DNA from 4 places in the Alsobacter sp. SYSU BS001988 genome. Region 1 is predicted to be linked to each of the others. Evidence: predicted binding sites of a transcription regulator. Region 1 holds the regulator's gene; each other region holds the start of a gene.

Region 1 (2,198 bases):
GGCGACCCCAGCCTCGGCGCCGGCGCGTCCTGCGATCCGCTCGGCTGCGTGGTCAAAATGGCGGACGGCGAGGCCCTGTCGCAGGTGCTCTCGGCGGCGGCCTTCGCGGAGGACTGCGGCCGCGCCGCCGTCATCGTCACCCCGCTCGCCGCGCCCGCCTGGTGCGACCGTCCGCTGGTGCTCGACCGGACGCGCCTCGCCGCGCTGGGCGCCGTGGCGCTGGTCCGCGAGGGAGAGGGTTTCCGCATCGAGAGCGAGCGCAGCCCTCAGCGGGACCGGCCTTGGATCCCGCGGCCCGCGGCGCCGCGCGAGCCCAGCGCCAAGGCGCTGGAGGCCGCGGCCGCCGCCCGCGCCCGCGCCGCGCAGGGCGGGACGCCCTCCCATGGCGAGGAAGACGACGAAGCGGCGGTCAGCGCGCCGATGGCTCCTGCTCCCGCACCGCCGGCCCCGAGGGCTCCGGCCGGCGCTCCCGCCCAGCCCGTCCGCAGCCCGCCGGCCGCCGCGCCTGCGGCTGAGGATGGGGGCGCGCAGACGCAGGAGGCGCGCCCGGCCGTGTCGCCGCCTTCGCGCAAAAAGAAAAAGAAGAGCAAGGCCACGAGCGCGCCGTCAGCGCTGGCGCCGGCGGAGCCGCGATCCGCTATTGGCGACGCCGAGCCTGCTGACGCCGCGCAGGCTGACGTCACGCCAGCGCAGGCCAAACCCAGCCAAGGTCCGCAGATCCCGTCGCCCAGAGCCAGGACGACTCGTGCGGCCCGCACCGCGCCGCCCGATCCGCGGACGGAACCGGCGGCGCCTGTCCAGCCGGCCCTGAGCCCCGAGGATGACGCCGATCCCGACCCCGATCCCCTCGACGGGAGAAGGTGACCGGCGCGACGCGTCCGAACCGAGGCTCAGTATTTGCGCAGCAGGCTCACCAGCTTGCCCTGGATGCGCACCCGGTCGGGACCGAGAACGCGGGTTTCGAAGGCCGGGTTGGCGGCTTCGAGCGCGATCGAGGAGCCGCGGCGGCGAAGCCGCTTCAGCGTCGCCTCCTCATCGTCGATCAGGGCGACGATGATGTCGCCATTGTCGGCGTTGTCCTGCTTGCGCAGCACAACGGTGTCGCCGTCGAGGATGCCCGCCTCGATCATCGAATCGCCGCGGACCTCGAGGGCGTAGTGCTCGCCGGAGGAGAGCATGTCCGGCGGCAGGCTGATCGTGTGGCTGCGCGACTGGATGGCCGAGATCGGCGTGCCCGCCGCGATCCTGCCCATCACCGGGATGGACACGTTCTGGTTAGCCTCTTCGCCCAGGACCTTGGGGCGGAGCTTGCCGAGATTGCCCTCGATGACGTTCGGGCTGAAGCGGCCCCGGGGCGCCTGACCCGGCACGGACTGCTCGGGCATCCGCACCACCTCGATGGCGCGCGCCCGGTTGGGCAGCCGGCGGATGAAGCCGCGCTCCTCCAGCGCCATGATGAGGCGGTGGATGCCCGACTTCGATTTCAGGTCCAACGCCTCCTTCATCTCGTCGAAAGAGGGCGGCACGCCGTCCTCGCGCAGGCGATCGTGGATGAAGCGCAGGAGTTCGTGCTGCTTTCGCGTCAACATCGCGCAAGGATCTCCGCTGTCCGACGGCGGCCGGGACCACCCGGCGACTCGTCAAAACAAATCACGAACAAACCATACATGTTCAGCCTGTGTTCCGCAATCGTCCCCCGCGATTCCGTCATGGAGGTCAGGCCGCCGCCCGCGCGGGGCGCGTCGCAGCGTCAGGCCGGCGGGCTTGGAAGCGGTCGGCCCGATGCCGCTGGCGTCGGCCGTCGGGCGCGCCTGCTCAGAGCCTCACGATGCGGCAGGGGTCCCCGGCCTTGCCGGGAGGGGCGTGGGGCTTGCGCACCAGGAGGCAGTCGGCTTGCGCCAGCACCCGCAGCATCGATGAATCCTGGCGCCCGAAGGGCGTGGCGCGGAGCTCGCCGCCGGGTCCGCGCTCCAGCGTCGCGCGCAGGTAGTCCTGGCGCGAGTCGTTGGCCGCGACGTCGGCGCCGAGCGTCGCCGTCTCGGTGACGTCGGCCCCGGCTTTCGGGTCGCCCTGGAGCGCGCGGATCAGTGGAGCGAGGAAGAGCCGGCCGCACACGATGGACGAGACCGGGTTGCCCGGCAGGCCCAGGATGGCCATGCCCTGCATGCGGCCGAAGATCAGGGGCTTTCCGGGCCGCA
Region 2 (2,198 bases), on a different contig from region 1:
GAGATCGACGAGCTCGCCCATCTTGGACACGCCCTCGCCATACATGATGTCGAACTCGACCTGCTTGAAGGGCGGCGCGACCTTGTTCTTCACCACCTTCACGCGGGTCGTGTTGCCGGTGACCTCCTCGCGGTCCTTGATCGAGCCGATGCGGCGGATGTCGAGCCGCACCGAGGCGTAGAACTTCAGCGCGTTGCCGCCCGTGGTGGTCTCCGGCGAGCCGTACATCACGCCGATCTTCATGCGGATCTGGTTGATGAAGATGACCATGCAATTGGAGCGCGAGATCGACGCCGTCAGCTTGCGCAGCGCCTGGCTCATCAGCCTGGCCTGGAGCCCCGGCTGCACGTCGCCCATCTCGCCCTCGATCTCGGCCCGCGGCACCAGCGCGGCGACCGAATCGATGACCAGCACGTCGATCGCGCCCGAGCGCACCAGCGTGTCGGTGATCTCCAGCGCCTGCTCGCCCGTGTCGGGCTGCGAGATCAGCAGGTCCTCCAGGTTCACGCCGAGCTTGCGGGCGTAGACCGGGTCGAGCGCGTGCTCGGCGTCGATGAAGCCGCAAACGCCGCCCTTCTTCTGCGCTTCCGCGACGGTGTGCAGCGCGAGCGTGGTCTTGCCGGAGGATTCCGGGCCGTAGATCTCCACCACGCGCCCGCGCGGCAGGCCGCCGACGCCGAGCGCGATGTCGAGGCCGATCGAGCCGGTCGACACGGTCTCGATCTCGACCGCCTTCTCGTTCTTGCCGAGCCGCATGATCGAGCCCTTGCCGAAGGACCGTTCGATCTGGGAGAGCGCGGCGTCCAGCGCCTTGGCCTTGTCCATGGATTGCCCTTCAACGAGCCGGAGCGAGGGTTGCGACATTGCTGGGGATCCTTATGGCACGAGCGCGAAACGAGTCTCAACTTGCGTCTGAGACAAACATGATCACGTTCTGTTCTCACCCGCAAGTTCTTTTTTTGTTCCACCCATTGCAACCGCGCAGCGACGCGGGTCGGAGAACGCCGGGGGCGGCGGTTGCGCTGCGAATGGGCCGCATCATGAGGCCTGGGCCGCGGCAGACCCCCTCTCCCCGGGACGGGGAGAGGGCTGGGGTGAGGGGGTGTCTCAAGGGCCCCGCATAGCGGCCGACTCCCGCCGCCCCCTCATCCGGCGCAGCGCGCCGCCTTCTCCCGTTCCGGGGAGAAGGTTCGCCGCCGCCCTCACCCCAGCGCGGTCTTCACCGCCTCGATCAGCTGCTTCAGCGTGAAGGGCTTGGGCAGGAAGGAGAATTCCTCGCCGTCCGGCAGGTTCTTGCTGAAGGCCTCCTCGGCGTAGCCGGAGACGAAGATCACCTTGGCCTTGGTGTCGCGCTTGCGCAGTTCGCGCAGCAGCGAGGGGCCGTCCATCTCCGGCATCACGACGTCGGAGACGACGAGGTCGATCTTGCCCTGCTGCTCGTCGAACACCTCCAGCGCCTCGACGCCCGAGGACGCCTCCAGCACCGTGTAGCCGCGCTGGGCCAGGGCCCGCGCCCCGAAGGCGCGCACGGCCTCCTCGTCCTCCACCAGCAGCACCACGCCGTGGCCGGTGAGGTCCGCGCTGGGCTTGGGCTTGCCGCCGGCCGCGCGCGCGGCTTCGGCCTTGGCGGCCTCCGCCTTGGCGGGCGGCAGGTCGTCGGCGTTCTCCTCGCCGCTGTGGCGCGGCAGATAGATGCGGAAGGTGGTGCCGCGGTCGACCACGCTGTCGCAGAAGATGAACCCGCCCGACTGCTTGACGAAGCCATACACCATGGAGAGGCCGAGGCCCGTGCCCTTGCCCACCTCCTTGGTGGTGAAGAAGGGCTGGAAGATCTTGTCGATGATCTCCTGCGGAATGCCGGTGCCCGAATCCTGGATCTCGATCAGCACGTAGTCGGCGGCCGGCATCACCTGCTCGCCGGCCGCGACCGGCTCGGTGGCGTGTACGTTGCTGGTGCGGATGGAGAGCCGCCCGCCCTCCGGCATGGCGTCGCGGGCGTTGACGGCGAGGTTGACGACCACCTGCTCGAACTGCGTCAGGTCGGCGCGCACCGGCCACAGGTCGCGGCCGTGGCGCACGTCGAGCTCCACCCGCTCGCCCAGCAGGCGCTTCAGCAGCATGCCCAGGTCCGACAGCACGTCGCCGAAATGCATCACCTGCGGGCGCAGCGTCTGCCGGCGCGAGAACGCCAGCAGCTG
Region 3 (2,198 bases), on a different contig from region 1:
TCACCTGCGTGGTCGTCGCGGTGGGCCTCGCCTTCTTCCTCAGCTTGGTGGTGATCGCCCGGCCGATCGAGGAGCTCACCCGCTCGATGACGCGGCTGGCGGAAGGCGACACCACCATCGCGCTGCCGCCGCAGGACCGCTTCGACGAGATCGGCGACATGAACCGCGCTCTCGCCGTGCTGCGGGACGCCGTGAAGCGCAACAACGATCTGGTGACCGAGCTGAAGAGCCGCGACGACCGCGAGGCCGTGCTGCGGCGCCAGGCCGAGGTCAAGGGCCGCGCCATGAGCTTCGACCAGCGGCTCCGGGCCTGGATCAACGAGATCGGCGGCCTGATCACCCAGCTGGCCGAAGCGGCCGGGGCCATGACGGCCTCGTCCGGCCGCTCGCGCATGGGCAGCGAGTTCCTGACCGAATCCTCCCGCAAGGCCGCCGCGGAGGTGTCGCAGGCGGCGGCGTCGGCCGAGCAGCTGTCGCGCTCGGTGGAGGACATCGAACGGCGCATCGTGGAATCGGCCGCGATCGTGCGCCAGACCGTCGAGACCGCGCGCCAGACCGGCTTCTCGGTCGACGATCTCGCCGCCATTTCGAACCGGGTGGGCGGCGTCGTGCAGGTCATCGGCGAGATCGCCGGGCAGACCAACCTCCTGGCCCTCAACGCCACCATCGAGGCGGCCCGCGCCGGCGAGGCCGGCCGCGGCTTCGCCGTGGTGGCCGCGGAGGTGAAGTCGCTGGCCTCGCAGACCGCCCGCGCCACGGCGGAGATCGCCGAGCAGATCGATTCGATGCAGCGGGCCGGGGCCGGATCGGCCGCCGCCCTGCGGGCGATCCAGACCAAGATCGCCGAAGTGGACGAGATCTCGGCCGCCATCGCGGTGACGGCCGACCAGCAGCGCGCCTCGACGGCCAGCATCGCGGCCACGATCCGGTCGACCGCGGACGGCGCGCAGGCCATGGCCAAGCTCGCCGAGGACGTGGACGCGTCCTCGTTCGAAAGCGCCCAGAGCGCCGGCACCTTCTTGTCCATCGTGCGCGAGATCGACCGCCAGGCCGTCGCCATGCGCGAAGAGGTGGAGCGGTTCTTCCAGATGCTGGAAGCCGCGTAGCCGGGATTTCCGGGCCAATTCAGCGGCTTGGGGAAGCGGAGCCTGGGCGGGCGCGCGCGTTCCCGACGCGTTCCCGCATCCTGGAGAAAGACTCTCGTTGACTCCTTCGTCAATCGCTGGAATCCATAGAGAACAAAGACAGAACACATTTCACCGCTGACCAACCCCCGTGGAGCCATGCCCGCATCCGCGTCGCCTTTCGTCGTCTCCGCGCTGCGCGAGCGCATCGCCGCCATCGGGGCGGACGGACAGGCGCGCGCGCTGCGGCCGGCGGCCGCCTTCGCCACCCTCGGCCATGCCGGGGCGGACCGGGCGCTGGGCGGCGGCCTGCGCCGGGGGGCGCTGCACGAGGTGCGCTCGACCGAGCCGGCCGCCCCGCTGCCGGCCTGCGGGTTCGCGCTCGGGATCGCGGCGCGCCTCACCGGCGCGGGGGAGCGCGCCGCGCACTGGCTGTGGGTGCGGCAGGATTTCTCGACCCTGGAGGCCGGCTCGCCCTATGGGCCGGGCCTCGCCGCCTACGGGCTCGATCCCTCGCGCCTGATCCTGGTGACGGCCGCCGACGCCGCCGACGCGCTGCGGGCGGCCGAGGAGGGCCTGCGCTGCCCGGCCGTCGGGGCGGTGCTGGTCGAGCCCTGGGGCGATCCCAGGACGCTGGACCTCACGGCGACGCGGCGCCTCGCTCTGGCGGCGGAGGCGTCGGGGGTCACGGCGGTGCTGCTGCGCCCCGGCGCGCGGGAAGGCCCGGGCGGCGCCGCGACCCGCTGGATGGTGGGACCCGCCCCGAGCCTGCCGACGCCGGCGCGCGGGGTGGGCCGCCCGGCCTTCGCCGTCACCCTGGCGCGCAGCCGCCAATCGGGCGCGGACGCGCTGTCGGCGCCCGCCAGGGCCGCGTCTCCGGCCGGCCGTCCCGACGCATGCGAGGCCGATCCCGACGACGCCCAGGCGGGCCGGGAAGGCGACCGCTGGATCATGGAGTGGAACCCCGATGAACACGCGTTCCGCGACGCTCGGCGAGACGGCCCCGGCCGGGCCGCCCCGGACTGGAGCTCCAGGCCCGGAGCCTTCGCGCAGGCTGGAAGGCTCGCGCCTGCT
Region 4 (2,198 bases), on a different contig from region 1:
GTTCTTCATCGTGTTCGGCTTCTGGATCGCCGCGAGGCTGGTGTGATGACGACGCCGACCGCCCACGCGCTCGCGCCTTCGCGCGCCCGCCTCACCCCGGCCCGGCTCACCGCCGCCGTGGCCCTGGGCGGCGCGGCCACCATCGGGGGCGCGCTGTTCATCGAGCATGCGCTGGGCGTGAAGCCCTGCGAGCTCTGCCTGGTGCAGCGCATCCCCTATTACGCCGGCGTCCCGCTGGCGGCCGTGGCCGCCTGGGCGGCGGCGCGGCGCCCGCGCCATCTCCTCACCACGGCGCTGGTCGCCTCCGCGGCGCTGGTGTTCCTCGTGGCCGCGGCGCTGGGCGGCTACCACGCGGGCGTCGAATGGGGGCTGTGGGCCGGCCCCAGCGACTGCACGGGACCGGTGACCAAGCCGGCCGCGATGGGCGATTTCCTGAAGCAGCTCCAGACCACCAAGGTGATCCGCTGCGACGAGGTCGCGATGCGGATCTTCGGACTGTCGCTGGCGGCCTGGAACTTCGTCATCGCCAGCGGCCTGGCCCTCGCGGCGGGCTACGCCGCCTGGCGCACCCGGGCGCGCTGACGCGCCCGGCGCGGCTCACCGGCCCATCTTCTCCTTCAACTCGTCGATGCGCTTGGAGGCCTCGGCCTTGTCGAGCTTCGGGTCGAAGGCGTCGGGGTCGTGCGCCTCTTCGGAGAGGGTCTTCAGGTAGGAGGCCTGCGCGCCCGTCATCGGCTCCTCGCCGGTGACCCAGTCGTCGGGGTCCTTGATCTGGTTGGAGTTGGGCGGCGCCGCGTCGCTCGGCTTCTTGGGGTTCTCGCCCGTGAAGGGCGCATCCTGCGGATTGCGGCTGTGGGTGGCGGCGGGGGACGGCTTGCTCGACATCGCGGGCCTCTCTGTTCCGTTTTCGTTCATGATCAGGAACGCGGCGCCCGGCCTCTTGTTCCGGCGTTCGGGGCGGCGTCCGGCGCGGCTTTCGGCCGCCGCGGCGCGGGTCTAAGCTGCGCCGGGCGCCAGGCCGGATCGGCCCGGGCTCCGCCCCCCCGCGAGGACGACCGCTTGACCTCCATTCCGTCTCTGTCCGCCCGCGAACTCCTGGCCCTGTACGCAGCGCGCCGCCTCAGCCCCAGCGAAGCCGTCGAGGAGCTGATCCGCCATATCGCCCGGCGCGAGCCGGAACTGTGCGCCCTCTATCTGTTCGACCCCGACGCCGCCCGCGCCGCCGCGGCGGCCTCGACGCGCCGATGGGCGCGGGGCGAGCCGGCGGGCCCGCTCGACGGCGTGCCGGCGACCATCAAGGAGAACATCGCCACCATCGGCGCGCCCACGCCGCTGGGCGCGGCGGCGACCCCGCTCACGCCGTCGACGCACGACGCGCCCCCGGCGGCGCGGCTTCGCGAAGCCGGCGTGGTGCTGCTCGCCAAGACCACCATGCCCGACTACGGCATGCTCTCCTCCGGCCTGTCGAGCTTCCACAAGCTCGCCCGCAACCCGTGGGACCCGCGCATGACGCCCGGCGGCTCCAGCGCGGGCGCAGCCGCGGCGGCGGCGGCCGGCTACGGGCCGCTGCATCTCGGCACCGACATCGGCGGGTCCGTGCGCCTGCCGGCCGGCTGGTGCGGCCTCGTCGGCCTCAAGCCCAGCGCCGGGCGCGTGCCGATCGATCCGCCCTATCTGGGCCGGGTTGCGGGGCCGATGACGCGCAGCGTGGCCGACGCGGCGCTGATGATGTCGGTCCTGTCCCTCCCCGACCCCCGGGACGGCACCAGCCTGCCGCCTCAGGCCGTGGACTGGAACGACCTCTCCGTCGACCTCAGGGGTCTGCGGCTCGGCCTGCAACTGGACATCGGGGCCGGCCTGCCGCTCGACCCGGAGGTGAGGGCGGCCGTCGAGCGCGCGGCCTCGCTGTTCGAGGCGGCGGGCGCGATCGTCGAGCCGGTCGCCCCCGTGCTGACGCGCGAGATGCTCGACGGTCTGGACGATTTCTGGCGCGTGCGCGCCTGGGACGACGTCTCGCGGCTGGCGCCGGCGCAGCGCGACCTGATCCTGCCCTATATCCGGGCCTGGGCCGAATCGGGCGCGGCGCGCAGCGGGCTCGACGTCATGCGCGGCTACAACCGCACGATGGAGATGCGCAAGGCGGCAGGCGCGCTCTTCGCCGCTCACGACTTCGTGCTCTCGCCCACCTCGCCGGTGCC

Evidence for each region. The regulator LexA, encoded in region 1, represses DNA repair genes until DNA is damaged. The targets are predictions, from matches to a motif close to TGTTCNNNNTGTGTTCNG.
Region 2: a site for LexA is predicted at 950-967, ahead of recA (recombinase RecA). Genes of this name have one in related genera too.
Region 3: a site for LexA is predicted at 1,235-1,252, ahead of ACYVO7_RS03720 (ImuA family protein). Genes of this name have one in related genera too.
Region 4: a site for LexA is predicted at 898-915, ahead of ACYVO7_RS21980 (DUF3072 domain-containing protein). Genes of this name have one in related genera too.

The regions. Positions count from the first base shown of each region.
Region 1 covers NZ_JBTAMK010000006.1:103,341-105,538, forward strand. The annotation lists gene ACYVO7_RS13705 (ComEC/Rec2 family competence protein) at 1-864, shown strand, start outside; gene lexA (transcriptional repressor LexA) at 891-1,589, opposite strand; gene ACYVO7_RS13715 (molybdopterin molybdotransferase MoeA) at 1,816-2,198, opposite strand, start outside.
Region 2 covers NZ_JBTAMK010000002.1:22,152-24,349, forward strand. The annotation lists gene recA (recombinase RecA) at 1-864, opposite strand, end outside; gene cckA (cell cycle histidine kinase CckA) at 1,203-2,198, opposite strand, start outside.
Region 3 covers NZ_JBTAMK010000001.1:874,586-876,783, reverse strand. The annotation lists gene ACYVO7_RS03725 (methyl-accepting chemotaxis protein) at 1-1,106, shown strand, start outside; gene ACYVO7_RS03720 (ImuA family protein) at 1,284-2,198, shown strand, end outside.
Region 4 covers NZ_JBTAMK010000017.1:10,806-13,003, reverse strand. The annotation lists gene ACYVO7_RS21990 (YqaA family protein) at 1-46, shown strand, start outside; gene ACYVO7_RS21985 (disulfide bond formation protein B) at 46-582, shown strand; gene ACYVO7_RS21980 (DUF3072 domain-containing protein) at 598-885, opposite strand; gene ACYVO7_RS21975 (amidase) at 1,060-2,198, shown strand, end outside.